Regions from separate parts of the Enemella evansiae genome, predicted to be linked through region 2. Evidence: predicted binding sites of a transcription regulator. Region 2 holds the regulator's gene; each other region holds the start of a gene.
What was found. Region 2 encodes LexA, which represses DNA repair genes until DNA is damaged. Its sites were predicted from a motif close to TCGAACANNTGTTCGA; they were not measured.
Positions count from the first base shown of each region.

Region 1: C8D81_RS07820 (DUF6504 family protein) is a predicted target of LexA. The motif match lies at 2,209-2,224, and genes of this name have one in related genera.
Region 3: ruvC (crossover junction endodeoxyribonuclease RuvC) is a predicted target of LexA. The motif match lies at 6,353-6,368, and genes of this name have one in related genera.

Region 1 covers NZ_SNXA01000008.1:1,513,999-1,524,511, reverse strand. The annotation lists gene C8D81_RS07830 (hypothetical protein) at 1-308, opposite strand, end outside; gene C8D81_RS07825 (outer membrane protein assembly factor BamB family protein) at 305-2,092, opposite strand; gene C8D81_RS07820 (DUF6504 family protein) at 2,386-2,727, shown strand; gene C8D81_RS07815 (SAV_6107 family HEPN domain-containing protein) at 2,738-3,139, shown strand; gene C8D81_RS07810 (DNA polymerase III subunit alpha) at 3,132-6,833, shown strand; gene C8D81_RS20870 (hypothetical protein) at 6,853-7,503, opposite strand; gene C8D81_RS07795 (methyltransferase domain-containing protein) at 7,619-8,356, shown strand; gene dinB (DNA polymerase IV) at 8,376-9,578, shown strand; gene C8D81_RS07785 (DUF3040 domain-containing protein) at 9,686-10,069, shown strand; gene C8D81_RS07780 (transglutaminase family protein) at 10,217-10,513, opposite strand, start outside.
Region 2 covers NZ_SNXA01000008.1:451,011-461,523, reverse strand. The annotation lists gene C8D81_RS02820 (vitamin B12-dependent ribonucleotide reductase) at 1-1,067, opposite strand, end outside; gene nrdR (transcriptional regulator NrdR) at 1,152-1,619, opposite strand; gene C8D81_RS02810 (DUF2752 domain-containing protein) at 1,808-2,236, opposite strand; gene C8D81_RS02805 (hypothetical protein) at 2,272-2,700, opposite strand; gene lexA (transcriptional repressor LexA) at 2,926-3,741, shown strand; gene C8D81_RS21830 (ATP-dependent DNA helicase) at 3,820-5,859, opposite strand; gene C8D81_RS02790 (hypothetical protein) at 6,204-6,692, opposite strand; gene C8D81_RS02785 (ZIP family metal transporter) at 6,756-7,535, opposite strand; gene hflX (GTPase HflX) at 7,582-9,060, opposite strand; gene dapF (diaminopimelate epimerase) at 9,137-9,958, opposite strand; gene miaA (tRNA (adenosine(37)-N6)-dimethylallyltransferase MiaA) at 9,961-10,513, opposite strand, start outside.
Region 3 covers NZ_SNXA01000008.1:904,635-915,147, reverse strand. The annotation lists gene C8D81_RS04970 (DUF4011 domain-containing protein) at 1-6,229, shown strand, start outside; gene ruvC (crossover junction endodeoxyribonuclease RuvC) at 6,386-7,030, shown strand; gene ruvA (Holliday junction branch migration protein RuvA) at 7,027-7,641, shown strand; gene ruvB (Holliday junction branch migration DNA helicase RuvB) at 7,652-8,710, shown strand; gene yajC (preprotein translocase subunit YajC) at 8,812-9,273, shown strand; gene secD (protein translocase subunit SecD) at 9,283-10,513, shown strand, end outside.

The sequences.
Region 1 (10,513 bases), 1.1 Mb from region 2:
AGGTGGAGTGCTGCGCAGAAGAGTGCGGTGAGCGCGAAACCGAGAACCACCTGGACCAGTGCCAGCATCGGTGCGGGAATGGTGTTCACCCCACCGACCCGCAACGGCAGCCGGGTCCGCAGCCAGGGGGCCAGCAGCACCGTCACCGTGGCCAGTGCGTACAGCAGATATCCGGCCCAGACGATCGCAGTCAGCCCGGCCGGCCAACGGTGCCCGCGCAGCACGCCGTCGCGGACCGGGTCGAGGAGTACCCGGCGCACCACATAGCCGACGAGCTCGACGAGCCGGCGCAGCGGTCCGGTGCTCATGGGCCCACCCGGTCCATCGTCCACTCCGGGTCGCGACCGAGCACCCAGATCCCCGAATCGCTCGGTTGCAGGATGCGGTTGCCGGCCGGCGTCAGCGGCCAACTGCCCTGCCGCTGTCCGTCCGGCCCCACGGCGGACAGCTCGTCCCCGGTGACCAGAAAGGCGGTGTCATCGACGGTGAGCAGGTCATCGGCGCCGCCGAGCGCCGCGACCCGTCGGCCGTCGGCCGGATCCAACAGCAGCGTCTCGCGTTGTCCGGCGACGACGACCCGGGTGCTGGTCACCGCCAGCGTGACCGTGGTCGGCACCGCCGACTCCCAGACGAACTGCTCGTCGGCGATCCTGGTCATCCGCAGCCAGCCGGCGGCATTGGTGAACAGCTGGCCACGGCTGACCGCCACCCCGCGGATCGGGATGGGGCTGTCGTGTTGCCAGAGCTGGGCACCGGTCGCGGCGTCGAAGACGGTGATGTTCTGTTGTTCGTCGGCCACCGCGACCGAGGTGCCGTCGCTGGCCGGTTTCATGGTCACGCCCGCATCGAGTTGCTGCCGCCACAGTTCCCGTCCGGTGGCCAGGTCCAGGCCGTGCACGCTGCCGCCGAGGGTGGCGACGACGATCCGGTCGGTGCCGACCCGGACCGGGCCGGTGGTGCTGACATCGGGCAGGGTCGCGGTCCAGGCCTGGTAGCCACCGGGGTGGTAGAGTTGGACCCGCCGGTCGGTGGTGCTCACCGCGATCATGTCGCCCACTGCGGTGAGGTTGAGGATCGCGCCGCCGGGATGCAACCGGGTCACCGGTAGCTGGTCGTTCTGCTCGGTGGCCTCCAGGGCGATCACGTCGGGGGTGACCGAGGCGCGCAGCATCGCCACCCCGCCCGCGCTGACCGCTCCCGCACCGGACATCGTCTGGTCGCGGCCACGTTCGAAGCCGAAGCTGGCGTCCCCACGGAATCCGGTCATCGGCCGTCGGGTCCAGTCGGCCAGTCGATCCAGCGGAACCTGTGGCGGGATCAGCCGGTCGGGTTTGAGCGGTTCCACCTCGCCCGGGCGGGTGGACCACTGCAGCGGCGCCGGGCCGAGATCGGTGCTGCCGCGTTCGGCGACCACCCCGCGCCCCGGGCACCAGGTGTTCTCCTCCCGCCAGCGCCGCGGCGTACCGTCCTCGGCGGTGAGCGCGGTATCGGAGACCACCAGCAGGCAGTCACCGACCGCGCTGGCGGACGAGTCGTTGCGGTAGCGGCCGATGCCGAACTCCTCGTTGCCGGCGACCTCACCGGTGGAGTTCCAGCGGACGCCGGGGGCGACATCGGCCGGAAGTTCGAGCAACCCGGGTCCGAACACCAGGCCGCGATCACCCCAGGTCTGCGCGGTCCTGGTGATCGCACCGGCGTTGTCCAAGCCACGCAACCGATTCCGCCACGGGTCGTTCCAGCCGCTGGCGAACAGCGTTTCCCGCCACCACTGGGTCGGCCACCGGTCCCGTCGCAGGATCGTCTCGTAGGCGGTGCTGGAGATGGCCTCCACCGCCTGCTGGGGCGAGAGCCGGGCATGTTCCACCATGGCGGGGTCGCTGGCTCCGGCGCCGGTGCGGCCCGTTCCTTCGATGGTGGCGTACGCCCGGTCGGCGTCCGCGGGGACCCAGCGCCCTGCGGCCCCGGTGAGCGCGACCGGGTTTCGGAACGGGTCGGTCGCGAGTACGCCGGCGGTGGTCAGCAGCGCGAGCAGCAGGATCAGCACCGAGACCTCGCGGGCCCGGTGCCGCGGCGGCTCGTACCGTGTCGACATCGTGGCCTGATGGTAGGGCAGGGACCGGGTCGCGGAGCCGCGCTGGTGCTCGCGTCGGATTCGGGATTCGAACGGCTTGACGGATTGTCGGTGCCGGTGGTTATAGTTGGTCCTGTTCGAACACGTGTTCGAGGACGCACTTGGGGAAGGGCCTCTTGAGCACCCGTTCGGACGCAGGGCTGGTCCCGGCGCGGGTGGAACTCGACCCCCGCTCGCGCCGGGGCTTCCTCATTTCCATGGGGCCGCCCGGGTCGAGACACACGCCAACAGGTGCGACGAACCGGGGAGCGGCCATGCGGATCCATCGAGAAGCCATCGCGGTGCGGGACGGTGTCGTCGACGGCATCGAGGCCCCGGTCGAGTTCTGCTGGCGGGGCCTGGTGTGGCAGGTCACCGAGATCCAGGCTCGCTGGGTGCTGACCTCCCCGTGGTGGGAGTCACCCGCCGCCCGGGCGGTGCGCGACGGCGGCGTCCGGGTCGCCGAGGACGCATCGACCGACCTGATCGCCGAGCGGATCGGCTGGCGGGTGCTGGCCGAGCGGGGTTCGGTGCACACCGGTTCCCGACGCAGCGGGGTGTTCGAGCTGCAGCATGCCACGGCCACCGGGTGGTGGCTGGACGCCGTGATCGATTGAGGGAGGGACGATGACCGACGCGAGCAGTGAGCTCGCCCGGGCCCGGGCCACGCTGGTCCAGGCGGAGCTGACGACCCCGGCCGCCGACCGCTATCTGACCGCCCATCGGGCCGCCGGGCAGGTGGCCGCGGTGGTGCTGGCGATGCGCTGCCGGCCGGGTCGGCAGCCGGCGCGGCGCAATGCCTGGGGGTTGCTGGCCGAGGTGGCCCCGGAGCTGGCCGAGTGGGCCGGATTCTTCCTTGCCCTGCAAGGAAAATGTGAGGTGCTGCGTGCCGGGGCGAGCAACCTGGTGAGCGCCCGCGAGGCCGATGATCTGGTCCGGGAGGCGGCCGCCTTCCACGATCAGGTGACGGGCCGACTCGTCGGTGACCGCCGATCGGGGGTCACCCCCGACAGCAGCGTCCATGCCTGATCCCTTCGTGCATCTGCGCGTGGCATCGGCCTACTCGCTGCGCCACGGGGCCTCCCAACCGGCCGAACTGGTGGCGCGGGCCGCCGAGCACGAGATGGACACCCTCGGGCTGACCGACCGCGACGGGCTCTATGGCGCGATCCGCTTCGCCGGCGCCTGCCGGGACGCCGGCATCGCCCCGGTGCTCGGTATCGATCTGGCCGTGCACCCCGGAAACGTCACGGAGGCGGGGAATCTCCCGGCAGGAACCTGCGAGCGCAGCGAGCGCGGGGGTCTGGGGGTCGCCCCCCAACGACTCTGCGTGCTCGCCAGCTCACGGGCGGGGTGGGCGGCGCTGTGCCGGTTGACCTCGGCGGCGCACCTGTCCGGGCAGCGGGGGAGGCCGGTCGCCGACCGCGCGACGATCATGGAGTACGCCGCCGGCGGTGAGCTGGTCGTGCTGCTCGGTGCGGACTCCGATGTCGGTCGGGCCGTGGTCGAGCGGCCGGAGGTGGCGGAGCGGTTGCTGCGGGACTGGGCGCAGGTGCTGCCACCGCAGGCGTTGGTGGTCGGGGTGAGCGATCATCAGCTGCCCGGGCGGGGGATCGGCTCCAGCGTCCAGGCGGCCCGGTTGCTGGCGTTGACGGACCACTGCCGGGTGCCGGCGGTGCTGACCAATGCGGTCCGGATGGCGCACCGGGACCAGGCACCCACCATCGACGTGCTCGACTGTGCCCGCCGGTTGGTGCCGCTGGATGCCCGCAACGTGGATCGGCGCAATGCCGAGGCCTGGTTGAAATCGGGCAAGGAGATGGCGGTGCTCGCCGAACTGCTGGCCCGCCGTGCCGGCCGCGGTGCCGACGGCGGTTCGCGGCTGATCGCCGAGACCAGGATGCTGGCGATGCGCTGCCGGCTGGATCCGCGCCGCGATCTGGGCCTGGGGGAGATCCATCTGCCCGAGCTGTCGGTGATCGGTGGCGGCACCCGCGTCGGCGACGCCCAGCAGCTGCTCGCGAATCGTTGCGAGGCAGGGATCTCCGCACGCTATGGCACGGCCAACGAGGCGATCCGGCGTCGGCTGGACGAGGAGCTCGCGGTGATCGCCCAGCACGGCTTCGCGTCCTATTTCCTCACCGTCGACGATGTGGTCCGGCTGGTCCGCGGACGCGGTTGCCGGGTGGCTGCGCGCGGTTCCGGTGCGGGGTCGCTGGTCAACCATCTGCTCGGCATCTCCGGGGTCGACCCGATCCGGCACGGCCTGATCATGGAGCGGTTCCTGTCCCCGTTGCGAAAGAGCCTGCCGGACATCGATCTGGACGTGGAATCCCACCGGCGGGAGGAGATCTATCAGCAGATCCTTGCTGCCTACGGCGGTGAGCGGGTGGCCTGTGTGGCGATGTTGGAGACCTACCGGGTGCGGCATGCGGTCCGCGACGTGGGTGCCGCGCTCAGCCTGCCGCCCGGGGAGATCGACGCGATCGCCAAGGCGTTTCCGCACATCCGGGCCCGGGACGCCCGGGCGGCGCTGCGTGATCTGCCGGAGCTTCGGGCGGCCGGGTTGGCGGAGCGGCGGTTGGATCTGCTGTTCGAGCTGGTCGAGTCACTGGACGGGCTGCCGCGGCACGTCGCACTGCACCCCTGCGGCGTACTCCTCTCCGACGCCACCCTGCTGGATCGCACCCCGGTCGAGGCCAGCTTCGCCGGCTATCCGATGAGCCAGTTCGACAAGGACGACGTCGAGGAGATCGGGATGCTCAAACTGGATGTGCTCGGCATCCGGATGCAGTCATCGATGTCCCACGCGGTCGCCGAGGTGGAACGCACGACAGGGGAGCGGATCGATCTGGAATCCCTTGCTGACGACGGATTCAGCGACCCCGACACCTATCGGTTGATCGGCGAGGCCCGCACCCTGGGCTGCTTCCAGATCGAGTCACCCGGGCAGCGCGAACTGATCGGCAAGTTCGGCCCCAGTGACTTCACCGACATCATCATCGACATCTCGCTGTTCCGGCCCGGACCGGTGAAGAGCGACATGGTGCGTCCCTTCCTGGAGGCCCGGCAGGGTTATGCGCGGCCGAGCCATCTGCATCCGGATCTGGAACCGTTCCTGCGCGAGACCTGCGGGGTGGTGGTCTTCCACGAGCAGGTGATCCAGATCATCGCCACGCTCAGCGGGTGCAGCCTGGCGATCGCCGACGAGGTGCGCCGGGCGCTCGGCAGCGTCACCGGACAGGCCGACGCGAAGGCCTGGTTCATCCCGACCGCGATCGGCCGCGGTTATTCCCCGGTGGTGGTGCAGCGAGTGTGGCAGGTGCTGGAATCCTTTGCCTCGTTCGGTTTCTGCAAGGCGCACGCCGCCGCGTTCGCGCTGCCGACCTTCCAGTCGGCCTGGTTGAAGACGCACTGGCCGGCCCACTTCCTGGCCGGGGTGCTCACCCATGACCCCGGGATGTATCCGAAACGGCTGATCCTGGAGGAGGCCCGCCGCTGCGGGGTGGCGCTGCTCGGTCTCGATGTGAACGCCTCCGCCGACGGTTACCTGGTGGAACGCCTCCCGGAGGTGGCGGACACCGGTGCCGCACCGGATTCCCCGCCACGATGGGGGATCCGGCTGTCGCTGGCCGAGGTGAAGGGGATCAACGCCACCGAGGTGGCGCGGATCGTCGCGGGCCGCCCCTATCGGTCGCTGACCGACTTCTGGAACCGGGCCCAGGTGTCGGCGCCGGTGGTGGAGCGGTTGGTGCTGGCCGGCGGCTTCGATGCGGTGCATCGCCTGGGCACGGCGACCTCGGTGCGGCGGGGCCGGCTCACCCGGCGGGATCTGCTGCTCACCGTCGCCGATCTGCAGCGCGACAGCCGGGCCGGCATCAAGCAGGCCCGCCGGGCCCGCGGGCTGGCCGGCGGGGCGGCGCGACGGGTGGGTCCGGCCGATGGGGCGGCCTCCGATCCGCGGGACCGGGCGTTGGCGCAGAGCCGGCGGCCGGCCGAGGTCCGGCCGCCGGAGATCCAACTGCCGTTGGATTTCACCGAGGACGCCGACCCCGTCCCCAGCGGTCTGCCCGAGCTGACCGACAGCGAACGGGTGCAGGCCGAGCTGGCGGTGCTGGGGTTGGATGTGAGCCGGCACGTGGTCGACTTCTATGCGCCACTGCTGGCGGCCCTGCAGGTCACCCGCTCCCGCGACCTGTTGTCGGTGCGTCGGCGGCAGGCGGTGCTGGTCGCCGGGGTGAAGGTGGCGACCCAGACCCCGCCGATCCGCTCCGGGCGTCGGGTGGTGTTCCTCACCCTGGATGACACCACCGGCCCGGTCGATGCCACCTTCTTCGAGGACGCCCAGGGGCCCTATGCGCGCACCATCTTCGGCTCCTGGCTGCTGGTGGTGCGCGGGGAGCTGCGGCGTACCGGACCGCGTGGGGTCTCGGTGCTGGCGGACGGCTGCTGGGATCTGGGTGAACTCTTCGAACGCTGGCAGTCGGTGCTGGAGCTGACCGGTGACCGGGAGCGGGCGCTGACCGCGGTCCGGGATCTGCTGGCGGAGGTGCCCGAGGACTTCGGCGGTGGAGCCCGGCGGATGCTGGTGCACCCCAGCGGATTCCGGCAATCGGCGTACGCCGACATCAAACCGGCCGGTGGCAGCGGGCCGGCGGGGTCCCCGGCGGCCGGGGCGCCGCGGAAGCTGTGGCACTCCAGCCCGGGGAGTTCGGGCCGATGAGCGGGTGGTCCGGGTGGTGTCAGCCCGGGGTCGCGGTGGGGCTCGCCGAGGCGGGCGTCGGGCTGGGCGCGGGGCCGGCCGGGGCGGCCGGGGCGCTGCTCGGTGCCGGCGCCGGTGCGGGTGCTGTTGTCGCGGCCGGGCTCGGTGGGGCGGCCGGCGTGGGACGCGGGATTCCCTTACGGATCAGGAAGGAGGTGGCGGCGTGCTGGTCGTCGCCGCGGTAGTACATCATCAGGGTCGCCTCCGGCGGCGCCTCGGCCGGCCCGAAGCTGGCGGAGAAGCTGCCGTCGACACCGGTCGCGTACCCCTGCACCAGATTCCGCCCGGTGCCCTCCAGATAGAACTCACCGACCGCGCCGACGATCGGCTGGCCGGCCTGGTCGAGCAGGCGGCCCCGGACGGTGAACCGGTCACCCGGGCCGACGGCGAGCCCGTCGAGCCGGACCGGGGCGGGGTCGTTCAGCGCCGGGGTGGCCGAGCTGCCGGCGCTGCTCGCGTGGGTCGGCGTCGCGGTGGGCGAGACGGTCGGGGTGGGCGAGGCGGTCGTGGTGGCGACCGGCGCGCTGGGGACGCTCGGTGCGGTGGGCGCAGCACTCGGGCTGCCGCTGCACCCGGCGAGCAGCAGCAACCCGCAGGCGGCGGCCGGGAGGGCGGTGCGGAGCTGGGGCATCGGATTCCTGCGGGTCGGCTGGTCGAGGGGTGTTCGTCGCTCAACCTAAGCCGCGACGCCGGGTCCGGCAACTTCACCGGGCACCGGCCGATATCCTCCACCTCGAGGAGGCAGGATGAGCGAGAACCAGCAGACGGGCCGGGGTGCGGGGCGCCCCACCGGCCAGCGGCGACGGTCGATCTCCCAGCGGTGGCTGGTTCAGTTGCTGACCGAGCAGCTCGATCGCCACGGGGCCGGCACGGGGCTGGAGGTCGTCGACCTGGGCGGCGGCACCGGCGGGCTGGCCGCCGCGTTGGCGGAGGCCGGGCACCGGGTGCTGGTCGTCGACCCCTCCCCGGACGCGTTGGCGGCGACCGCCCGCCGGACCACCGAGGCCGGGCTCGGGGACCGGTTGCGGGCGGTGCAGGGCGACACCACCACCCTGGCCGAGGTGGTGCCCGACGGTTCGGCGGATGTGGTGCTCTGCCATCTGGTGCTGGAGCGCACCGAGGACACCGCCGAGGCGCTGCGCAGCATCGCCGCCGCGGTCGCCTCCGGGGGGCTGTTGAGCGTGCTGATCACCCAGCGGTTGCCGCGGATGCTCAAGCAGGCCGAGGCCGGCAACTTCGCCGAGGCGTCCCGGTTGCTGGGCGACGAGGGCCTGCTGGATCGGGGGACGCTGCGGGAGCTGCTCACCGAGGCCGGCTGGGAGCCGATCGCCGAGCACGGCATCGGCGTACTCTCCGACCAGGTGCCGACCACCGTCGCCGAGGGCCGCTCCGACGAACTGCTCGAGCTGGAGGCGGCGGCCTCCGAACGACCCGAGTTCATCGAGACGGCGACCCGGTTCCACGTGCTTTCCCGCAAGGAGTAGCACCCCAGGGGTGTCCCCGATGAGTGGACCGCGGCGGTCCACCGTGCTGCATGTGGACATGGACGCCTTCTATGTCGCGGTGGAGCTGCGGCACCGGCCGGAGCTGATCGGGCAACCGGTGCTCGTCGGCGGCGCGACCCGCGGGGTGGTGCTCTCGGCGAGTTACCAGGCCCGCGCCTTCGGCGTCGAGGGCGGCATGCCGATGACCAGGGCGCGCCGGCTCTGCCCGCGGGCGGTGGTGCTGCCACCGGACTTCGAGGCGTACACCGCGACCTCGCGCGGGGTCTTCGCGATCCTCGAGGCGATCACCCCGACGGTGGAACCGATGTCGATCGACGAGGCCTTCCTCGACATCGCGGGGGCGGTACGCCGGCTCGGGAGTCCGGCGCGGATCGGCGAGCTGATCCGCGCCCAGGTCTTCGACGAACAGGGCATCACCTGCTCGGTCGGGATCGGGCCCTCGAAGTTCGTCGCCAAGCTCGCCTCCACCTCGGCCAAACCCGACGGGCTGCGCGAGGTGGTTCCCGATCGGGTGGTGGAGTTCCTGCACCCGCTGCCGGTGACCGCTATCTGGGGCGTGGGGGAGGCCACCGCGGAAAAGCTGCACCGGCTCGGCCTGCGGACCGTCGCCGACCTGGCCCACACCCCGCGGGCCACCCTGCAGCGGGGACTCGGTGCACACCTGGGCGGCATGCTGGCCGAGCTGGCCTGGGGCCGGGACACCCGGTCGGTGCTGGCCCGGCCGGTCGAGCGCAGCATCGGTTCGGAGCAGACCTTCGGCCGCGACACCGACGACGACGCCCTGGTCCGCCGGGAGCTGCTGCGGATGGCCGACCGCACCACCGCCCGGATGCGCGCCGCCGGGATGCTCGGGCGGACGGTGGTGATCACGGTGCGGTTCGCCGACTACAGCCAGCTTACCCGCTCGGGCACCCTGCGCACCCCGACCGACGGCACCGGTGAGGTGTACGCCCGGGCCGCGGCACTGTGGGAGTCCCTCGGTCTCACCCGTCCCCGGATCCGCAAGGTCGGTGTCCGGGTCGAGGGGCTGGTACCGGCCGCGGAGGCCTACATCCAGCCCGAACTCGCCGAACCCGAGCGCGGGTGGCGGGAGGCCGAGCGGGCGATGGATGCCGCGGTCGCCCGGTACGGTCCGGATGCCGTCCGTCGAGCGGCCCTGACGCGCCACACGAGTCACACCAGCCACATCGGGCGCGGGTAAGGGATGCCCCTGAAGGTGTGGGTTTCCTTGGCCCTGTACGCGAACTAGACTTTGCCTTGACCCGCTCCACAGTGGCGCGGAACCGTTCCCCACATGGAGGTGACACGGTGGCTCTGTCGGATGAGGAACAGAAGCTCCTCGAGCAGATGGAGGCTGCCCTGGCGGCCGAGGATCCGAAGCTCGCGCATGCGATGCGCGGCACGCGAACGCCTCGTACGCTGCGACGAAAGCGAGCAGCTCTGTCGGGGGTCGCGTTCCTGATCGGCTGCGGGATGCTGGTCGCCGGCATGCGACTGCACTGGCTCGTCTCGGTGCTCGGCTTCGTGGTGATGCTGGCCTCGACGATCATCGCCATCAGCGCCTACCGCCGCCAGGAGCAGAGCACCGCCAAGAAGGGCGGTGGCACGCCGACCAAGGCGCAGTCGGTGGACTCCAGCTTCATGGACAAGATGGAGGAGCGCTGGCGCCGCCGCCAGGACGACGGCCTCTGAGCGAACCCCCACCCAGCACGAGGGCACCCGGGATCCCCCGGGTGCCTTTTGCGTGCCCGGTGGGACCCCGCAGAAGAGTTTGTCAGCGACTATGGCCCGTCCGCGATACGCGGACGGGCCATAGTCGCTGACAAACTCGGTACCGACTCAGCGGCGGCGGGTGAACAACGACCGTGGCCACCAATCGGCCAGGAACTTGGCCATGCCCTCGGTCCGGTTGTGCAACCCCTGGCGCACCTGATGGGTGACCGCCGGCAGATCGACATTCAGATCGTGCTGCCGGGAGTAGCGCTCCCGCTCCACGGTCAGCGCCAGTGCGGTGACCGCCTTGGCCGAGGTCGGATCCAGATCGTGCGCCAACTGCGTACCGATCACCCGCGGTGTACCGCGCGGCCAGTCCGCACCACTGTCCACCACCGAGTCCCGGACCTCGGACCAGGCGTT
Region 2 (10,513 bases):
ATCCGGCCGGTCTCGGGGTTGGTGTGCCAGTCGTTGATGGTGTCGTCGTACTGGATGCCGGGATCGGCGCATTCCCAGGCGGCCTTGGCCATCTTGTCGAACAGCTCGCGGGCATCGACGGTCTCGACGACCGAGCCGTCGGTCCGCGAACGCAGCGCGAACTCGGCCCCGTCCTCGACGGCGGTCATGAACTCATCGGAGACCCGCACCGAGTTGTTGGCGTTCTGGTACTGCACGGAGGTGATGTCCTTGCCGCCCAGGTCCATGTCGAAGCCGGCATCGCGCAGCGCGCGGATCTTGTCCTCCTCGCGCGCCTTGGTCTCGACGAACTCCTCGATGTCGGGGTGGTCGACGTCGAGCACCACCATCTTCGCCGCGCGGCGGGTGGCACCGCCGGACTTGATGGTGCCGGCCGAGGCGTCCGCGCCGCGCATGAACGAGACCGGCCCCGAGGCGGTGCCCCCGGAGGACAGCAGCTCCTTCGACGACCGGATCCGGGAGAGGTTCAGCCCGGCGCCCGAACCGCCCTTGAAGATGAACCCCTCCTCCTTGTACCAGTTCAGGATCGAGTCCATCGAGTCGTCGACCGAGAGGATGAAGCAGGCCGAGACCTGCTGCGGGGACTTCGTGCCGACGTTGAACCAGACCGGGGAGTTGAAGCTGAACACCTGGTGCAGCAGCATCCAGATCAGCTCGTGTTCGAAGATCTCCGCGTCCTGCTCGGTGGCGAAGTATCCGTGTTCCTCACCCGCGGCGCGGTAGGTCCGCACCACCCGGTCGATGAGCTGCTTGAGCCCCTGCTCGCGGGCCTCGGTGCCGAGCGCGCCGCGGAAGTACTTGGTGGTGACGATCGTCGAGGCGTTCATCGACCAGAAGTCGGGGAACTCGACCCCGCGCTGCTCGAAGACGCTCTCCCCGGTCTTCCAGTTGGTCTGGACGATGTCCCGACGCTCCCAGGTCACCTGGTCGTAGGGGTGCACGCCCTCGGTGGTGTGCACCCGCTCGATGGTCAGCCCACGGGGTGCGGACTCGCTGCTCCGGGATGAGGATCGGGTGGTCTCGGTCATCGTGAACCTCTCGGGATCGGCATGGTCACTGCTGAAGATGCTGAATGGTGTGGTGGCCCGGGCCCGGGCCCGGGCCGGCAGACCTCACTGGGTCTGATCGGTGAGCGCGCGTTCGGTGCGCAACCGCGCGATCTCGGCCTCGAAGTCGTCCACCGAGGCGTACTGGTTGTAGACCGAGGCGAAGCGCAGGTACGCCACCTGGTCCAGCGCGCGGAGCGGGCCGAGGATCGCCACGCCGACCTCATCGGCCGGCACCTCCGGCTGCCCGGACGCGCGCAGCGCCTCCTCGACCGCCTGGCCGAGCCGGGCCAGCTGCTCGTCGGTCACCGGCCGGCCCTTGCATGCCTTCCGGACCCCCTTGATCACCTTGTCGCGGCTGAACGGCTCGATCACCCCCGAGCGCTTGACCACCACGATCTGCATCTGCTCGATGGTGGTGAACCGGCGCTCACAGGCCGGGCACTGCCGCCGGCGGCGAATGCTCGCACCGTCATCGGCGGCCCGCGAATCGAGCACCCGGGAGTCGGTGTGCTTGCAGTAGGGGCAGTGCACCCGACCCACCTCCGCTCGCTCGCCGACCGGCCCCTGCTGGGGATGACCCTGTGGGTGCCGGTGTGGACATCCTGTGGAAAAGAACCACAACCTGTGGATGAACCACAAGCCTGTAACTACTAGATATGGGAATCCTACGTCGCATCCGGCAGCGGAGCAAGACGTCGCGAACCGGCGTTTCGCGGCCCTCAGATCAGGTTGCGGGCCAGCATCCAGACCAGCGCCGGCAGCAGGATCAGCAGCAGCGCCCGCAGCGGCGCCCCGCGCTCCAGCCAACGACCCAGCGAGGTCGGCAAACCGGCCGACCGACGGGCCAGCAGGCGGACACCGGACCAGGCCCAGACAGCCAGCAACAGCCCACCCAGCACCAGGACGAAGGGATTGGCCACCCAGGCCGCGGCGGGATCGCCCCGGAGCAGGGCCGCGCCCATCCGGGAGGCACCGCAGAGCGGGCACTGCCAACCGGTGGCGAGCAGCACCGGACACGGTATCCCCCGGCCGGTCAGCGCGTAGACCCCGCCGGCGAGTGCGCAGCTGGCCCCGAGCAGGGTGAGCCAGCCGAAGCGCCGCACCGCGGTGCCGCGGGTGTGCCCTGCGGTCGGTGCGACGGGATGCATGCCCCCATTGTCGCCGGTCGCGGTCCATGCCGACCTCAGCGGAGCGGGGCGCCACCGGTGGCGGCCGCGGGCGGGGCCTGGGTCAGTGCGACAGCGGCCTGCGGGGCCGGCGGCTCGGCGGTGACGCGGGCGGCGGTCACCCCGATGCACAGCATCGCGGCCAGCCCGAGCAGGGCACCGAGGGCGAGCACCACGGCGATCCCCCGGTCGGTCAGCCGGATCTCACCACCGGCGGGGCGCACGGGACTGCGCCGGGCGGCGGGCTGGACGACCGGGCGCTGCACCCGGCATCCGGCGGACACGCCGCGGGTCTCGAAACCGCGATCGCGATCGGCACGCTGCACCCGCGGACCGCGCGCGGGGCGCTGCCCCTCGGGGCGCCGGGTGCTCGGCCGCCGGCCGCCGGGGGTGACGGAGTGGCGCGGGGCCGGGCGGGCGATCGTGCTGCTGACCTGCTGGGCCATGGTTGCCTCCTCGGGAAGTGGTCGAACAGGTGTTCGACACGGACCATTGTTACCTCGGAACCGATTCGCACACAAACCCGAATCGTGGACTCGTGTTCGAATCGTGATCTTGCAGAGATCACTCAAACAGAGGCCACTGACAGTCCGTCCGACGCGCTTCCAGGCCGGCGCGACACGCTCGAACAGTTGTTTGATTCGATGTTCGATTCGTCCTACCCTGATGCCATGGCTGACAGCAAAGACCCGAAGACCACCAAGTCCACCACCGACTCCGCCACGCCCAGCGCCGCATCCGCTCCGCGCCGCCGCGGCCGGCCGCGCAATGAGGACGTCGCCGCCGAGATGGATCGCACCAGCGGCACCGTGACCCCGCTGCCGGACGGCCCGGCCGATGCGCACGGGCTGACCCCGCGGCAGCGCCGGGTGCTCGAGGTGATCAAGCACGCGGTCGACCACCGAGGCTACCCGCCCAGCATCCGCGAGGTCGGTGAGTCGGTCGGGCTGGCGAGCCCGTCCTCGGTGGCCCATCAGATGCGCACCCTGGAGGCCAAGGGCTTCCTGCGCCGGGATCCGAACCGGCCGCGTGCCCTGGAGGTGCTGCTGCCCGCCGACATGCAGCCGATGGACCCGGGTTACGACGAGACCGGGATCCGGGACAGCTACCCCGACGCCGTCCGGGTGCCGGTGGTCGGCCGGATCGCCGCCGGCGGCCCGATTCTCGCCGAGGAACGCGTCGAGGACGTCTTCCCGCTGCCCAAACAGCTCGTCGGTGAAGGCACCCTGTTCCTGCTCGAGGTGAGCGGTGACTCGATGATCGACGCCGCGATCTGCAACGGCGACTGGGTCGTGGTGCGTCAGCAGCCGACCGCGGTCAACGGGGACATCGTGGCCGCCATGCTGGACAACGAGGCCACCGTGAAGACGTTCTCCAAGACCAGGGGCAAGGTGTGGCTGCTGCCGCACAACGAGGCGTACGACCCGATCGACGGCAGCGACGCGACCATCCTCGGCAAGGTGGTGGCGGTGCTGCGCCGCGTCTGAACCACGCAGATACGCCGCAGCGGCCGGTCCGGGATGTCAGCCTCCCGGGCCGGCCGCGCTGCGTTCCCCGGCGCCCGCTCAGTCGTCCTCGGCCAACCGGCGCAGCGCCTGCACGGCCACCTCACGGTCGGTGGTCATCCACATCGGCGGCATCCCGGCGCGCAGATACGACCCGTACCGCGCGGTGACCAGGCGCGGATCGAGCACCGCGACCACCCCCCGATCGCTCTGCCGGCGGATCAACCGGCCGGCGCCCTGGGCGAGCAGCAGCGCCGCATGCCCCGCCGCCACCGTCATGAACCCATTGCCCCCGGCCTCGGCGACCGCCCGCTGCCGTGCCTGCATCAGCGGGTCGTCGGGCCGCGGGAACGGGATCTTGTCGATGATCACCAACCGGCAGGTGTCACCGGGCACGTCGATCCCCTGCCACAGCGAGACGGTGCCGAACAGGCTGGTCTCCGGTTCGTCGGCGAAACGGCGGGTCAGCTCGGAGAGCTGCGCATCCCCCTGGCACAGGATCGTGTGCTTGGGCAGCTGTTTGCGGACGTACGCCGCAGCGGCCTCGGCGGCGCGTTGGGAGGCGAACAGACCGAGCGTACGCCCACCCGCGGCCCAGACCAGTTCGGCGACCTCGGTCAGCACCTGGGGTGCGATCCCGTCCCGACCGGGTTTCGGCAGATCCTTGCCCACATGGAGAATCCCCTGCCTGGCATAGGAGAACGGGGACCCGACGTCGATACCGCGCCAGGTCATCGGACCGGCCTTGCGCCGCCCGCCGCCGGCCTCCGATCCGTCACCGAAATCGGCGACGGTGTCACTCTCCAGCTCCTCGGGGTCGTCGGCCTGCTCGACCGCGTCCACCTCGTCCGGCCCGGTGAGTTTCGGCGCGGCCTCCGGGCGGTCCCGGCGCTCGTCGCGCCGCAGGCCGACGCTGCCGGCGACCTGTTCGAACTCGCCACCGAGCTTGAGGGTCGCCGAGGTGAGCACCGTGGTCACCTGGCCGAGCACCCGCTCACGCATCAGCGCGGCCACGCTCAGCGGGGAGACCCGGGCCTCGCGGCCGAAGCGTTCCCGGTCGGCCACATAGACGACGTCGTGGTCGGCCAGCGCGGCCATCCGCTCGGCGACGTCGAAGACCTCCTTGACCGCTGCGGCGGCCTGCCGCTGCTCGTTGTCGGCGTCCTTGCCGGTCAACGCGCTGACCACCCGGCGGGTGACGTCGCGGACCGCTTCGAAGGCGCGCACCACCGGGGCGTCGGTGCCCGGCACCTGCTCCAGCGGCGCCGCCTCCAGCCCCTCGCGGAGCACATCGGCCGATTCCAGGAATTCCAGTCCCAGTTCGTCATCCAGCCAACCGAGGGCGCGGCGGCCGACGCGTTCGATCTGCTGCGGGCTGAGCTCGGCGGAGGCGGCACCGGTCACCCGGGAGACCAGCTCGTGGGCCTCGTCGATGATCACGTGGTCGTGCTCGGGCAGCGCCGTGCCGCCATGCATCGCGTCGATCGCCAGCAACGCATGGTTGGTCACCACCAGATCGGCCGAGCGGGCCTGCTCCCGGGACTTCTCCACGAAACACTCGGTGCCGTAGGGGCAGCGCTGCGCGCCGACGCATTCACGGACCGGTACCGACACCTGCGCCCAGGCCCTGGTGGTGTGGGTAGGCGCGTCGTCACGGTCAGCCAGGCCACCGTCGCTGGCCTGCTGCTCGGCCCACTCGCGCAGTGCGACCACCTCGGCACCGACCACCGAGTCGGTGCTCGGCGCGCTGGCCCGCAGCGCCTCGACGACCTCGCTGGAGCCGAGCAGGGTGTCCTGGTCCTCGACGGCCTGGTCGCGGATCCGCAGCAGACAGGCGTAATTGCTGCGTCCCTTGAGGATCGCGGCGCGGGGCCGCTTGCCGATCGCCTGCTCGCAGGCGTCCAGGGCGCGTGGGATGTCGCTGTTGGCGAGCTGGGCCTGCAGCGCCAGGGTCGCGGTCGCGATCACGATCCGCTCCCGGCCGCGGGCCAGTCGGGTCAGCGCCGGGGCGAGATAACCGAGGGACTTGCCGGTGCCGGTACCGGCCTGGACGAGCAGGTGCTGCCCGGTCTCGAAGGCCTCGGCGACCGCCTCGGCCATCTGCTGCTGGCCCTCCCGCGGGCTCCCGCCGAGCGCCTCGACGGCGGCATCCAGCACCTGCTGCGGGTCCGGCCGGGAGGTTGCTGCGGGGCGAGCGGCGTGCGAGGTCACCGAAGCAATCTAGTCGCCGGAGGCCACCGATTCGAGGCGCCGGGCGGGGTTGTGCACAGGCGATTCCAGACGGTCCCGTTGATGAGGACGAGGTCGCGGCACTGATGACCCGCTTGTCATCGTGATCGCGCGGCCACACTCGATCCTGCTCGACGCCGAAGCGGTATCCGCTCTGGCCCGGAACGAACGCACCATGAAGCGTTGACCTGATCAGCGCCGGAGCTCGGCCGCGATCAGGTGGTGAAGGCCTCGACCTCGATGAGCACCGAACTGTCGGGGCGGGTGACCCGGGTGTAGGTGCGGATCGGTGGTTGCTGCGGGTCGTTCGCGCTGGCACAGCGGCGGTCGGTGCCCTCGCCGGTCAGCTCGGTGCAGTCGGTGGTACCGGCCGGTGGGTACGCCGCCAGCGACTGCTCCCATTCGGCGACCCGATCCGCCGGAACACTGAACCGTGCCCGCACGCGCCAGTCCTGGAAGGATTCGTACTGCGACTCGTGCACCGTCGTGCCGGCCGGCAGCCGCATCTGCGTCAGCCGTGCGATCACCTCCGGGTGGACGCGCTCGCACTTCATCCCGAGCGTGGTGGTGCACCGCTCGCCGTAGTCGGTGCGGTGCGGGATGAACTGCCAGCCGATCACCGCGGCCACGCCGAGCACCAGCACCAGCGCCAGGCCACCGCAGCCGACCAGCGTCCAGCCCCACCAGGGCAGTCGTCGCTTCACCGGACAAGGATCGCCCGCCGACGGGCCACTGGCCGCGCTGCGGCGTACGACCACGGTCTGTGATCAGTCGACGAGCGCCTCGAGCAGCCAGATGATGAAGAATCCGGCGAACAGCATCGCCGACATCCAGGCCTTCTCCTCGACCTCGTGGGCCTCGACGATCAGCTCCTCGATGGCCAGGAAGAGCAATGCCGCGGCGCCGAAGGCGAGGAAGGCGACCTGCACGGTGGCCGGTGCGCCACCCAGCAGCAGTACGCCGCCGAGGGCACCGACGCCGACCAGCAGGGCCAGCACCACGCCGACCCAGATCACGGTGCGGCGCCCGAAGCCCTCGCCGAGCAGCTCGAGCGCGGCCGACACCCCGAGGAAGAGCACCTCGATGGTCAGCGCGATCGTGATGATCAGGCCGGTCGCCGAGCCCAGCGTGACGCCCAGCCCGACCAGCATGCCGTCGATGACCAGGTCGATGCCGATCGCGATGAGCATGCCCATCGGCAGGCTGCGCGGACCCTCGGCCGTGCCGGCCGCACCGGTCGCACTGGCCGCCCGCGCCTTCTCGGCGGCCGAGCGGCGCCGTTCCCAGGCACCCAGGACGAGCATCACCGCGACACCGAGCGCGAACCCGACCGCGGTCCAGACCAGTTTGTGATCCTCCCGCTCCTTCAGGTCCGGGAGCACCTCACCGGCCAGCGCGGCGATCACCACCCCGGCCGCGAAATGTTGGATGGCGGCCACGGTCCGGGTGCCGGGTGGGCGCCAGACAGCGACGAGTGTGCCGACGATGGTCGCCAGGACCGGGAAGATCGTCAGCCGGGCGGCCTGGACCAACAAGGTGCTCTGCACCGGGCCAATCTAAGCCCTGCCACCGCAGCCGCGGCAGGTGGTCCGCTCAGCGGGTCGCGTCGTTCTCCACGTCGGCGTACGGCTCGAACTCCGCGGCCAGCTCGGGATGCACCCGGGCCACGATCCGGGTGCCGGTGGCGGTGTGCTCGGTGGTCAGGAACTCACCGCTGCGGTGCACCTGATCCAGCAGATCCCCACGCTCATAGGGAACCAGCGCGCGGACCTCGACCTCGGGCCGCGGCAACCGGGAGTCGATGACCTCCTTGAGCCGGTCGATGCCGGCACCGGTCCGCGCGGACACCACGATCGCGTCGGGGGCATGGGTACGCAGCAGCTGCAGATTCTCCGGCGAGGCCAGATCGGCCTTGTTGATCACCAGTTGCTCGGCCCGGTCCCCGGCGCCGATGTCGTTGAGCACCGTCCGGACCGCGGCGATCTGGCCGAGCGGGTCCGGATCGGAGCCGTCGACCACATGGACCAGCAGGTCCGCGGCGACCGATTCCTCCAGCGTGGAAGCGAATGCTTCGACCAGGTCGTGGGGCAGATGGCGGACGAAGCCGACGGTGTCGGTGAGCGTGTAGACGCGGCCGTCGGGGGTCTGGGAGCGCCGGGTGGTCGGGTCCAGGGTCGCGAAGAGCGCGTTCTCGACCAGCACCCCGGCTCCGGTGAGCCGGTTCAGCAGGGAGGATTTGCCGGCGTTGGTGTAGCCGACGATCGCGATCGACGGGACCCGGTGCCGCTGCCGTTCGGCGCGCTTGGCCTCACGGGTGGAGTCCATCTCGCGGAGCCTGGTGCGCAGTTGCGAGATCCGGTGATGGATCCGGCGCCGGTCGGTCTCCAGCTTGGTCTCACCGGGGCCACGGCCACCGATACCGGCACCGGCCGCGGCGCGGCCACCCGCCTGCCGGGACAGGTTGCCGCCCCAGCCGCGGAGCCGCTGCTTCAGATAGTTGAGCTGGGCCAGTTCGACCTGCGCCTTGCCCTCCACCGACTTCGCGTGCTGGGCGAAGATGTCGAGGATCAGCGCGGTCCGGTCGACGACCTTGACCTTGACCCGGTCCTCCAGGTTGCGCAACTGGGCGGGGGCGAGTTCGCCGTCGCAGATCACGGTGTCGGCGCCGGTGGCGACGACCACCTCCCGCAGCTCGTCGACCTTGCCCGAGCCGATGTAGGTCGCCGGGTCGGGCTTGCGGCGTCGCTGCACCAGTCCTTCGAGGACCTGGGAGCCGGCGGTCTCGGCGAGCTGTTTCAGCTCGGCGAGCGAGTTGTCGGCGTCGACCTGGGAGCCGGTGGTCCAGACGCTGACCAGCACCACCCGCTCGAGCAGCAGTTTGCGGTACTCGACCTCGGTGATGTCGGACAGCTCGGTGGACATCCCGACCACGCGGCGCAACGAGTTGCGTTCGGCCAGCTCGAGCTGGTCCCCGTCGAAGTCGAGCTCCTCCTCGATCGGGTCGACGGTCTGGTCGTCGACGGTGATCGGATCCTCGGAGTCGTCGAAGTATTCCTGGCGGCGTACTGTCATCGTCCCACCAGTTTCCCACGGCCGGCCAACCGGGGCGAGTGGTTTGTTCCGGGTACGCCTCCGGCCCCGCCCGGATTCAGGCGTCGACGGTCTCGCGGTCGGGCAGCAGCACCTCACCGCGGAACACGATGACCGCAGGACCGGTCAGCCAGGCCACCTCACCGAGCTCCACCTGCACCTGGCCGCCGAGCACGTCGACCTGCCATTCGTCACCGCCGTACCACTGGCTGGCGGCGGCCGCCGTGGCCACCGTTCCGGTGCCGCAGGAGCGGGTCTCACCGACCCCGCGCTCGTGGACCCGCATCGCCACCTCGCGGTCACCGACGCGCTGCACGAACTCGACGTTCACCCCGTCGGGGAAACGCTCCGGATCGAACTGCGGGGCGCGGGAGAGGTCGAGGGAGCGTACGTCGTCGACCTCGACCACAGCATGCGGGTTGCCCACATCGGCCGGCATCGCGGTGAACTCGCGCTCCCCGAGCCGGATCGTGGTCGGCGTCTGGTCGACCGCGACGGCGCCCATGTCGACCCGCACCAGTTCGCGGTCCAGATACGCGGTGCGCAGGCCGGCGCGGGTCCCGATCGGGATCACCGGCTCGTTGGCCAGGCCCTCCTCGTTCAGGTAGCGGGCGAACACCCGCACCCCGTTGCCGCACATCTCGGCGATCGAACCGTCGGCGTTGCGGTAGTCCATGAACCAGATGTCCGGGTCGCCGTCCCATTCGGGGATGTGCTGGGCCTTGATCGCCCGCAACAGGCCGTCGCCGCCGATGCCGCTGCGCCGGTCGCAGAGGAAGCGGACGTCGTCATCGCTGGGATCGAGCATGCCGTGCCGGTCCACCATGATGACGAAATCGTTCTCCGTCCCGTGGCCCTTGGCGATGCTCCAGCTCCGCATGCTCACAGGCTTTCACCCCCTCCAGACGGTGTCCAATCCCGTTCCGGGACAGGCAACACCGGTGGCTCGGCGAGCATTCCGGCCAGTCGTTCGACCAGGTCCGGGGCGCCGGCGGGCAGCCAGCGGATCCGCTCGTCGCGGCGATACCAGGAGAGCTGTTTGCGGGCGAAGCGACGGGTACCGGTGATGGTGGCCCGCCGGGCCTCGTCCTCGCTGCTCTCCCCCGCCAGGTACGCCAGCACCTGCCGGTAGCCGAGCGCGCGGGAGGCGGTCCGGCCCTGCCGCAGGCCGCGGGCCTCGAGGCGGCGTACCTCCTCGACGAAGCCGTCGGCCCACATCCGCTCGACCCGTTGCGCGATCCGCTCGTCCATGGTGGCCCGATCCAGTTCGAGCCCGACCTGCAGCACGGTCCCGGGCAGGGCGTAGCGCCAGCTCGGCAGCTGGCTGGTGAACTCACCGGTCAGGTCGATCACCTCCAACGCGCGCACGATCCGGCGCCCGTTGCCGGGCAGGATGTCCGCGGCGGCCTGCGGCGCGCGCTCGGCGAGCAGGGCG
Region 3 (10,513 bases), 450 kb from region 2:
GCATGTCGACCTGATGCGGGAATTGCTGAACGAGCAACCGACCGCGGCCGAGGCGCCGGCCCCCGAACCCTCGACCGATGCGCCGCCGGTCCAGCCCGCGCCACCGCAGCCGGCTCCTGCACAACCGGCCCCTGCACAACCGGCGTCCGTGCCGGCGGCACCACCCGCCGACGAGGAGGAGGTCCGCGCGGATACGGTCGAGGGGGCCGTCCCGCAACAGGACGACAATGCGCTGCTGATCGAGCTCGTCACCCGATTCGGCCAGCAGATCCCCGGCAGCTTCCTCGGCCTCGATTACCGCTACATCACCCACGGTGACATCAGGGTCATCGTCTTCTTCCGCCAGGACCTGAACTTCGCACTCGTACACAACCGGGTCAGTCCCCTGGCGGGTGTCGCGGTGGCGCGGGTCGCCGGCGAGGACAGCGACCTGGAGGTGCGCGACCTGCGGGCCCATCTGGGCAGTCTGCCGGATCGAACCGACGCCGAATGGTCGCTCGCCGGCCCCTTGCCGGGCCGGTCGAGCTGGTGGGCGAGTCCCGCGGAGCTCAGTTGGCAGTTGCCGGTGGATCACTTCATCGAGGTCGACGAGGCGAGAGCGGACTCGATCGAGTTCTCCTTCACCCATCGCGGTGAGACCGTCCGGGAGTCGATCCCGATCCGCATCCTGGCGCACGACCAGTGGGCCGCGCGGGCGGTCCCCGAGTTGATCGCCGCGTTCGTCCGCCCGCGGGCGGAGGCGGTGACCCGGATCCTGTCGACCGCATCGGATCTGTTGGGGCGCCGCACCGGCAACCCCTCCCTGGTGGGATATCAGGACACCCCCGAGCGGGTGGATGAAACCGCCCGCGCCATCTATGACGCGATCCACGAACTGGGCATCCGCTACGCCGAACCACCAGCGAACTTCGAGCACGACGGGCAGAAGGTCCGCACCGCCGATGTGGTGGTGCGATCGCTGATGGGCACCTGCATCGACACGGCGGTGCTGTTCGCCGCGACGCTCGAGGAGGCTGGTCTCCAGCCGTTCATCGTCTTCGTGCCCGGGCACGCCATGGTCGCCTACACCCGTCGCGACCTGGGCACCGAGATGGTCCTGGCCGGGACCGAGGAGGTGAGCAACCTGGTGGGCAGCGGCATCTTCGTGCCGATCGAGACGACCGCGGCCACGGCCGGCTCGCAGCTCGGCTTCGTGGAGGCCGTGACCCGGGCCAGCCAGACGATCGCGAATCATCCCGGCGCCACCCGGTTGATCAACATCAGCGCCGCACATCGCCGGGTCCGGCCGCTTCCGACCCTGGTGGACCGTGAGGGCGTACGCACGATCGTCGTCGTCGAACAGTCCCGGCCCTCGATCCGGACCCCGCTCACCGACGGTTCCCATTCCTCGGGTGGCACCAAGGACCTGACTGCCAGCGGATTCCCGCTCCGGGTCCAGCGGTGGCGTTCGGACCTGCTCGATCTGTCGCTGCGCAACCCGTTGCTCAAGCTGGCCGACTCCCGGGGTCTGGAATTGCTGGTGCCCGGGGAGGACCTCGGCGAACTCGAAGACCGTCTCGCGCAGAACGCCGCGGTGCGGCTGACGCCCGATCACCAGGTGGACGCGCTCGATCGCGAGCGCGGTCTGGTCTCCGCAGCCCAGTTCGACTCCGCCACCTTGTCCCGGCTGTTCCGTGAAGAGGGGCGCACCTTCGTCCGCAGCGTGCGCGGCAGTTCGGAGCGCAAACTGGTCCAGCTGCGCCGCGACGCGAAGGCGCTGAAGGAGGAGACCGGCGCAACCGCGCTCTTCGTCAGCCTGGGGCTGTTGACCTGGCGGGCCGGGCGCGATCAGGTCGCGCGCAGTCCGTTGTTCCTGCTGCCCGTGGAGCTGACCGGCAGCAGGACCCGGCCCTATGAGATCCGACTCGAGCCGAACGCAGAGATCCAGCCGAATCACTGTCTCATCGAGAAGCTGCGTCAGGAGTTCAACCTCTCGCTGCCGCAGCTCGAACAGCCGCCCACCGACGATGCGGGCATCGACCTGCCGCGGGTGTTCCGGGAGTTGCGCGAGAGCTTCGTCGAGAACCGTCTCGATTTCGCGGTCGATGCCCGCAGTCACCTGGCGATCCTGCAGTTCGCCACCCTGGACATGTGGCGCGACCTGAGCGAGAACTGGGAACGCTTCACCTCCTCGAACGTGGTCAACCACCTGATCCACAGCGGGGGCGAACTCTTCTCCGATCCGGTGCAGGATCGCCCGGTGCTGCCCACCGACGAGGCGGACGCCTACCTGCCGGTGCCCGCGGACGGGAGCCAGTTGGAAGCGGTCGTCGCCGCGTCCCAGGGGCGCACATTCGTGCTGGAAGGACCACCGGGGACCGGCAAATCACAGACCATCACCAACATGATCGCCGACGGGCTCGCCGCCGGGCGTACGGTCCTGTTCGTCGCCGAGAAGCAGGCGGCGCTGACGGTCGTGCACGACCGGTTGAAGCGGATCGGGTTGGAACCGCTGGTGCTGAACGTGCACGGCAAGGACCAGTCGGCTGCGCAGGTGCGCCAGCAGCTCCGCTCGGCCATCGATGAGGTACGCAAGGGCAACGAGGTGGTCTTCGAGGAGAACCGGACCCGCCTGCGGCGATCAATCGAACACCTGGCCGCCTACCCGGGGCTGCTGCATCGGGGCGAGCCGGGGCAATCCATCTGGGAGCGGTACCAGCGGTGTCTGCTGCTGCAGCGCCGACTGCCGGATGCCGAGGGCTGGCAAGCGGCCGAGATCCCCGTCACCGCGGCACTGCTGGAGCTCGACCCCGCCCGCCTGCATGCCATCGTCGGCGCCGTGTCCGACGCGGCCCTGCGCAGCAGGGGACAGACGCTGCCACCGGAATGGGACCTGATCGGCCCACCCGCAGCCGGGCCGGACGGCGACCGCGCCGCCCCGATCCTGGCGGCGGCGCGGGCACTGGCCGATGCGGCCGACGCGCTGCCCCCGGAACTGGCCACCACGGTGGGTGGCCTCGATCCCGATCAGGCGACCGTTCTGGAGGCCTGGCTGGCGGATCTGCCCAGTCGTCGCGCCGTGCTCCCGGGGCAACTCGGTCAGCCTCGGCTGCCCGCCGCTGACCTTGCTCGTCGGGTCGCCGACCTGCAGTCATTCCGGCAGCGTTGGGATCCCGCACAGGTTCCGTTCACCCGGGCCGCGGCCCTCGCCGACTGTGAGTCGCTGCAGGCCGAATACGAGGCCGCGCAGCGCAGCGGGATCATGCAGCGCGGACGGTTGACCAAGCTGGCGCTCGGCAAGATCGCTTCGTACGCCGAGCCGGCGCACGAGGCGGCCGTTCGAGCGGATCCGCTGCGCTTCCTGGCATCGCTGCGGATGTACCGGCAGGAGCATCAGGAACTGGGGAGGCGGCTCTCGGCGGGCATCCCGCAGCTGGCGGGCAAGGACCTGCGCGGCAACGAGGCGCTCCAGATCCTTGGGGCCATGTTGACCACCGAGCGCGACTACGAGCAGCACGCGGACCTGACCAGGCATCTCGTGGCGCGGCTCCCGGATGTCGCGCCACGACTGGATGCCCTCGTCCAGCGGGACCCGGACGGCGCGGAGGCGGGCCGACCGGGGGCGAGCCTGCGGGCGTTCAACGAGGCCTGGTCGCGGTTGCGCCAGGTCGCGAACAGCACCGAGCGCTCGCTGACTGCCTGGTTGGCGGGCCAGCGTCTGCTGCAGCGGATCAGCCAGTGTGCGCAGCATTGGCGCTCCGCCTCCGCCAGCGACCAGGCGGTGGCCGACTTCCGACGCCGGTTGGAATTCGGTGATGCGCTCCAGACCCTCGACGAATACGGCCTGGCCCCGGTCGCCGACCAGATTCGACGGGGGCGCCCGACAGCGGCGCTGACGGATGCGATCGAGCTCGCCGTCGAGCGCCGTCGTCTCGCCGACCAGTTGCGAGCAGAAGATCTGGACGTCTTCGATTCCGCCACCCGAGCCAGCCAGGTCGGTGACTATGTGCGGGTGGCGAAGGAGCTGAAGCGGCAGACCTGGAGTGAGCTGCCTGCTCGGCTGCTGCAGCGCCGCAATGCCGGGGCGGTGAGCGTCGGCCTGCGCAAGGAGATCGATCGCAAGCGGGGTGGGTCGATCCGGAGGTTGTTCGAGGCGCACGGCGGCGAGATTCTCGGTCTCACCCCGGTGGTGTTGATGAGCCCGGCCTCGGTGGCCCGCTTCCTGCCCGCCGACGGGATCCGTTTCGACACCGTCATCTTCGACGAGGCCTCCCAGGTACGGGTGGCCGACTCGGTCGGCGCGCTCGGCCGCGCCGACGCGGCCATCATCGTCGGCGACTCGAAGCAGATGCCGCCGACCAACATGTTTCGGCAGAGCACGACCGATGCCGACGAGGATCCCCCGGCCACCATCGGCACCGCGGTGGCGGGGGAGAGTGCTGGTCAGCTCGAAGCGATGAGCCCGGACCAGGAATCGATCCTCTCCGAGGCCGTCGGATCCGGGTTGGAGCAGAAGTGGCTGAGCTGGCACTACCGCTCCCAGCACGAGCAGTTGATCAGCTTCTCCAACATGAAGTACTACAACGGCCAGCTCCAGGTGTTCCCCGGTCCGCCGGAGCATCGCCCGGAGCTGGGGATCCGTGCCGAGTTCGTCGGCGGCGTCTTCGACCGCGGCGCCACCCGCACCAATCGCGCCGAGGCGGACCGGATCGTCGCCGACATCGGCAGCCGACTGGCGAACCAGCCGGAGGTCTCGATCGGGGTGGTCACCTTCAACACCCAGCAACGGGATCTGATCCTGGATCTGCTGGAGCAATCGGAGGATCCGCTCATCCGACAGGCACTCGAGCGGGAGCAGGAACCACTGTTCGTGAAGAACCTGGAGAATGTCCAGGGTGACGAGCGTGACGCGATCCTGTTCTCGATCGCCTTCTCCCGCAACCCCGAAACAGGCGTACTCAGTCACAACTTCGGCCCACTCAACAACGTCGGTGGCGAGCGCCGATTCAATGTCGCCATCACCCGCGCCCGGTCGACGGTGATCCTCTACACCTCGATCCGATCAACCGACATCGACCTCGCCAAGACCCGGGCCGAGGGCCTGCAGCATCTCAAGGAATATCTCGCCTACGCCGAGGGCACCGCGCACGCGGCCCTGGGCGGCACCCAGCAGTTCGATGCCGAGGATCTCTACCGCGAGGAACTCGCCACCGCGCTCCGCAGCCGCGGGCTCGAGGTGATCTCCGATGTCGGTACGTCCCGATTCCGGGTCGACCTCGCAGTGCGCGCGAGCGCGGAGCACGGATGGTTGGCGCTGGTGCTGGACACTCGCGAGTGGGCCGGGCGCGCGATCACCGCCGACCGTGAATCGCTCCCGGGGGAGATCCTGCAGGGAGTGATGGGCTGGCGGGACACCGTGCAGGTGCTGCTGCCGGCCTGGATCCAGGACCCCGCCGCCGTGCTCACGATGGTTGCGGAACGGGCGGAATCGTTGCGACCGCAGCCGGTCGCGGCCACCCCGCCCGGGGAGCAGGTGCCCGAGCCGCTGGCCGCGGAACCGACCGCGGCGCGGGCTCCGGCCGATACCGACGACCTCGCCCTCGTCCCGCGCATCGATGAGATCGACCCGTTGGCACCCATCCGCGGGCAGGCGGTCACCGAGCAACCGGCGGGACCGACGACGGTGGATCGCACGCGAGCCCATCCGTTCGTGGCCGCCGACACCGGTGTGGTGGGGGAGCCGTCGATCTTGGACGATCTTCGCGACGCGGAGCAGCGCGCACTGGTCGCCGCCCAGCTGACCGAGGTGATCGAGACCGAGGGCCCGGTGGAGGCGGTCCGGGCGGCGAAGATCGTCGCCGGCCGGTTCGGCCATGGCCGGATCCGATTGAACCGGGTCGGCGAGATCCTGCGCTGTGCGACGACCGATCCGCAGTGGCATCCGGAGTTCGGCAGGTTCTTCTGGCCGGCTGGCCTCAGCGATGAGAGCTATCGCGGATATCGGCCGCGAACCAGCACGATCCCGATCGACGAGCTCAACCATGTCGAGATCGCCAATGCCATGACCGACATCCTGCGAACGCAGGGGCCGATGAACCAGGACACCGTGCTTCGGGAAACGATGGCCACCTTCGGATATGCGCGGATGGGTCCGCAGATCCGGGCCCGGTTGACCGCGGTGCTGCGGTGGGCCCTGGCCGAGGGAAGGATCCAGAGCGCCGGCAACGGCTTGCTCGAGCCGGGCACGTGACTGGGTCTCATCTCGACACGGCCGCCCTTGCTCCGCTTCGCTGCGCAGGGCGGCCCACTCGATGAGCGTCCTGACCGAGGGCCGTGTCGCTCGTCGGCGTACCCGGATCCGCCCACTAGGCTGTCGAACGTCTGTTCGAGCAGTGGAGGAGGGTGCATGCGGGTCCTCGGGATCGACCCCGGTCTGACGCGCTGCGGCGTCGGGGTCGTCGAGGGTACGCCGGGACGGCCGCCGGCCCTGCTGCACGTCGGCGTGATCCGTACCGAAGCCACGCTGGACACCGCATCCCGGCTGGTCACCATCGAACAGCAGCTCGCCGAGCTGGTCGCCGCCTGGCTGCCCGATGTGGTCGCGGTGGAGCGGGTGTTCGCCCAGCACAACCTGAACACAGTGATCGGCACCGCCCAGGCCGCCGGGGTCGCGATGCTGATCGGCGCCCGCAGCGGGATCCCGGTCGCCCAGCACACCCCGAGCGAGGTGAAGGCCGCGATCACCGGATCCGGCCGCGCCGAGAAGCAGCAGATCGGCGCCATGGTCGCCCGCGTACTGCGACTCGCCGAGCCACCGAAACCCGCCGACGCCGCCGACGCGGTCGCACTGGCGATCTGCCAGGTCTGGCGCGGCGGCACCCAGAACCGGCTCACCGAAGCCGTCCGGCGCGACCAGCGGGCCCGCGCCGACACCGACGAACTCGCCGACCGGGCCGCCGCACTGGCTGCCCGGCAGAAGGCCGTCCTGGCCGAGGCCACCCGCCGCGCGAGCGAACGCGCGGCACGACCGACCGAGAGGAAGAACGCATGATCGCCCACCTCCGGGGCACCGTGACCGCGATCGGCGCGACCTGGGTGGTGGTCGACCTCGGCGGCTTCGGGGTCAAGGCGCTCTGCACCCCGGCCACCGCCTCCGGCGTACGCCTCGATCAGCCGACCGAACTGCACACCTCGCTGGTCGTCCGCGAAGACTCGCTCACCCTCTACGCCTTCGCCGGCACCGACGAACGGGACTGCTTCGAGCTCGCCCAGTCCGCCTCCGGCATCGGTCCCAAGATCGCGCAGGCGATGATGTCGGTGCTCAGCCCCGATGAGTTCCGCACCGCGATCGCGAGCGGCGACCACAAGACCCTCACCCGGGTACCGGGCATCGGCACCAAGGGCGCACAGAAGATGGTCCTCGAACTCAAGGACAAGGTGAACGCCCTCGGTGCGGTCACCGACCTGCCGGCCGCCACCGACAGTCAGCCCGAGGCGCCGGTCGCGGCCTGGCGGGAGCAGGTCTCCCAGGGCCTGCAGGGCCTCGGCTGGTCGGCCAAGGACGCCGAGGCCGCCTGCGACCGGGTCGCACCGCTCGCCGAATCCGAGACCTCGGTCGCGGTCCTGATGCGGGCCGCGCTGCAGACGCTGGCCCGCAAGTAGGCTGCGCCCCGTGACCCAGCCCGACCACGATCCGGCCGACCCCAGCCCCGCCGACCACAGCCCGCTCGACCCGCACGCGTACGCCGACGAGCAGGCCGCCGAGACCGCGCTGCGGCCCGGCAGCCTGGCCGAATTCGGCGGGCAGCCCCGGGTCGCCGACCAGCTCGGCCTGGTCCTCGCCGCGGCCCGGCAGCGCGAGGCGGTGCCCGACCACGTGCTGCTCTCCGGCCCGCCCGGGCTCGGTAAGACCACCCTGGCGATGATCATCGCCGCCGAACTCGGCGCCCCGATCCGGGTCTCCTCCGGCCCGGCCATCCAGCACGCCGGCGACCTGGCCGCGATCCTGTCCGGACTGGTCGAGGGGGAGGTCTTCTTCCTCGACGAGATCCACCGGATGTCCCGGCCGGCGGAGGAGATGCTCTATCTGGCGATGGAGGACTTCCGCGTCGACGTGGTGGTCGGCAAGGGCCCCGGTGCGACCGCGATCCCGCTGGAGATCCCGCGGTTCACCCTGGTCGGCGCCACCACCCGCGCCGGCCTGCTGCCCGGCCCGCTGCGGGACCGGTTCGGCTTCACCGCCCAGCTCGACTACTACCGGGCCGACGCGCTGGAGAAGATCCTGCGCCGCTCCGCCCAGATGCTCGGCGTACGCCTGTCCGCCGACGCCGCCGCCGAGATCGCCGGCCGCTCCCGCGGCACCCCGCGGATCGCGAACCGGCTGCTGCGCCGGGTCCGCGACTACGCCCAGGTGCGCGGCGACGGCCAGGTCGATCTGACCGCGGCGCGCGAGGCGCTGGAGCTCTACGAGGTCGACGAACTCGGCCTGGACCGGCTGGACCGCGGTGTGCTGGAGGCGATCTGCAAGCGCTTCGACGGCGGCCCGGTCGGACTGTCCACGCTGGCGATCTCGGTGGGGGAGGAGGCCGAGACCGTCGAGGAGGTGGCCGAACCCTTCCTGGTCCGACAGGGCCTGCTGATGCGTACCCAACGCGGCCGGGTCGCCACCCGCGCCGCCTGGCAGCACCTCGGACTCGCCCCGCCGGCCGGCCAGGGCGAGTTGTTCAGCTGAGCCGACACCCCGCGTGCGCCGAATCGGGATTTTCACCTTTTCGTGGGTAGACTCCCGCAGTCAGCCCGCACCGGGACATCCACGCGTGAACGCAGGGAGCAATGCAAGGGAACACCCTTACCACCGGGATCCTCGTGGTCGCCATGGTGGCTGTCTTCTACTTCCTCATGATCCGGCCGCAGCGCCGCCGGCAGCAGGAACAGCAGAAGATGCAGAAGCAGATGCAGGCCGGCACCCGAGTGATGCTGTCCTCCGGTCTCTACGCCACCGTGGTCAGCGTCGGCGACAAGCAGGCCGTGGTCGAACTCGCCCCCGGGGTGCAGGTGACCGTGCTCAAGCAGGTCATCATGCAGGTCGTCACCCCCGATTCGCCGTATGCCGAGGAGGGCAGCACGCCCGCCGTCGGCGGCGCGACCAGCACCGACCCGGATCCCACGGACTCCGAACCCACCGACTTCAAGCCCTACCGGCCGAAGTCCGATCAGAGCGGTGCCGACGAGCGCGACCTCGGCCCCGACGACAAGCCTGATTCCGACGGCCCCGATTCCAACACCAAGGCATAAGGCAACACTGTGGCAGCACGGCACGGACATCCGGTGCGCACCCTGATCCTGTTGATGGCCGCCCTGGTGGCGCTGGTCGGGATCATGGCGTTCAGCAAGGCCTGGACCCCCAAGCTGGGTCTGGACCTGCGCGGCGGCACCACGATCACGCTCACCGCGAGCAACACCACCGGCGGCGGCGCGCCGAGCACCGAAAGCCTGGAACAGGCCCGCACGATCATCCAGCAGCGCGTCGACTCCCTCGGCGTCGGTGAGACCGAGGTGACCACCTCCGGTGACCGGCAGATCGTGGTCACGGTGCCGAACGTGCAGCAGGACGAGCTGGTACGCCTGGTCGGCCAGACCGCGGTGCTCAGCTTCCGCGCCGTGTACGCCACCGAGCAGGTCGCCCCCGAGGCACCGCCCGAGCCCGCCGGGACGCCGGCGCCGGAGGCCACTCCAGGCGCCGAGGCCAGCCCCGGTACCGCCCCCTCGGCCGAGGCCGGACAGCCCACCCAGGCCGGTCAGCCGACCGAGGCGGGTCAGCCGACCGAGGGGGGTCAGCCGACCGAGGCCGCCCCGCCGGCCCCGGCGGCCACCACACCGGCCGGCCAGAACCGGCCCGCTCCGCAGCTGCCGACCGCCCCGCCGAAGCCCAAGCCGACCGCGCCGGGCCAGGGCACCCCGCCCGACAAGGCGATGCAGTGGCAGCCGACGCAGGCCGAGATGATGGAGTACCAGAACTTCAAGTGCTCCGATCGGGTGATCGATGTCTCCGACCAGCCGCTGATCACCTGTGACCGCACCGGCACCCAGAAATTCCTCCTCGGCCCGACGCTGATCCCCGGCAGCGACGTCACCGACGCCCAGGCCGGCGTACCGCAGAACCAGATCCAGTGGGTCGTCAACCTCACGTTCAACCAGGCCGGCGGCGCGGTGTTCAACGATGCGACCGGTGCGCTGGCGGCGAAGCAGCCGCCGGAGAACCAGTTCGCGATCGTGCTGGACGGCAAGACCATCTCCGCGCCGAGCGTCGACCAGGCCATCCCCGGTGGCCAGGCGCAGATCTCCGGTTCGTTCACCCAGCAGACCGCCACCGAGCTGGCCAATGTGTTGAAGTTCGGTGCGCTGCCGCTGGCCTTCGAGGTCTCCGAGGTCAGCAACGTCTCCGCCACCCTCGGTGGCGAGCAGCTGCGCGCCGGCATCATCGCCGGCATCATCGGCCTGGCGCTGGTCGTCGGGTACGCGATCCTCTACTACC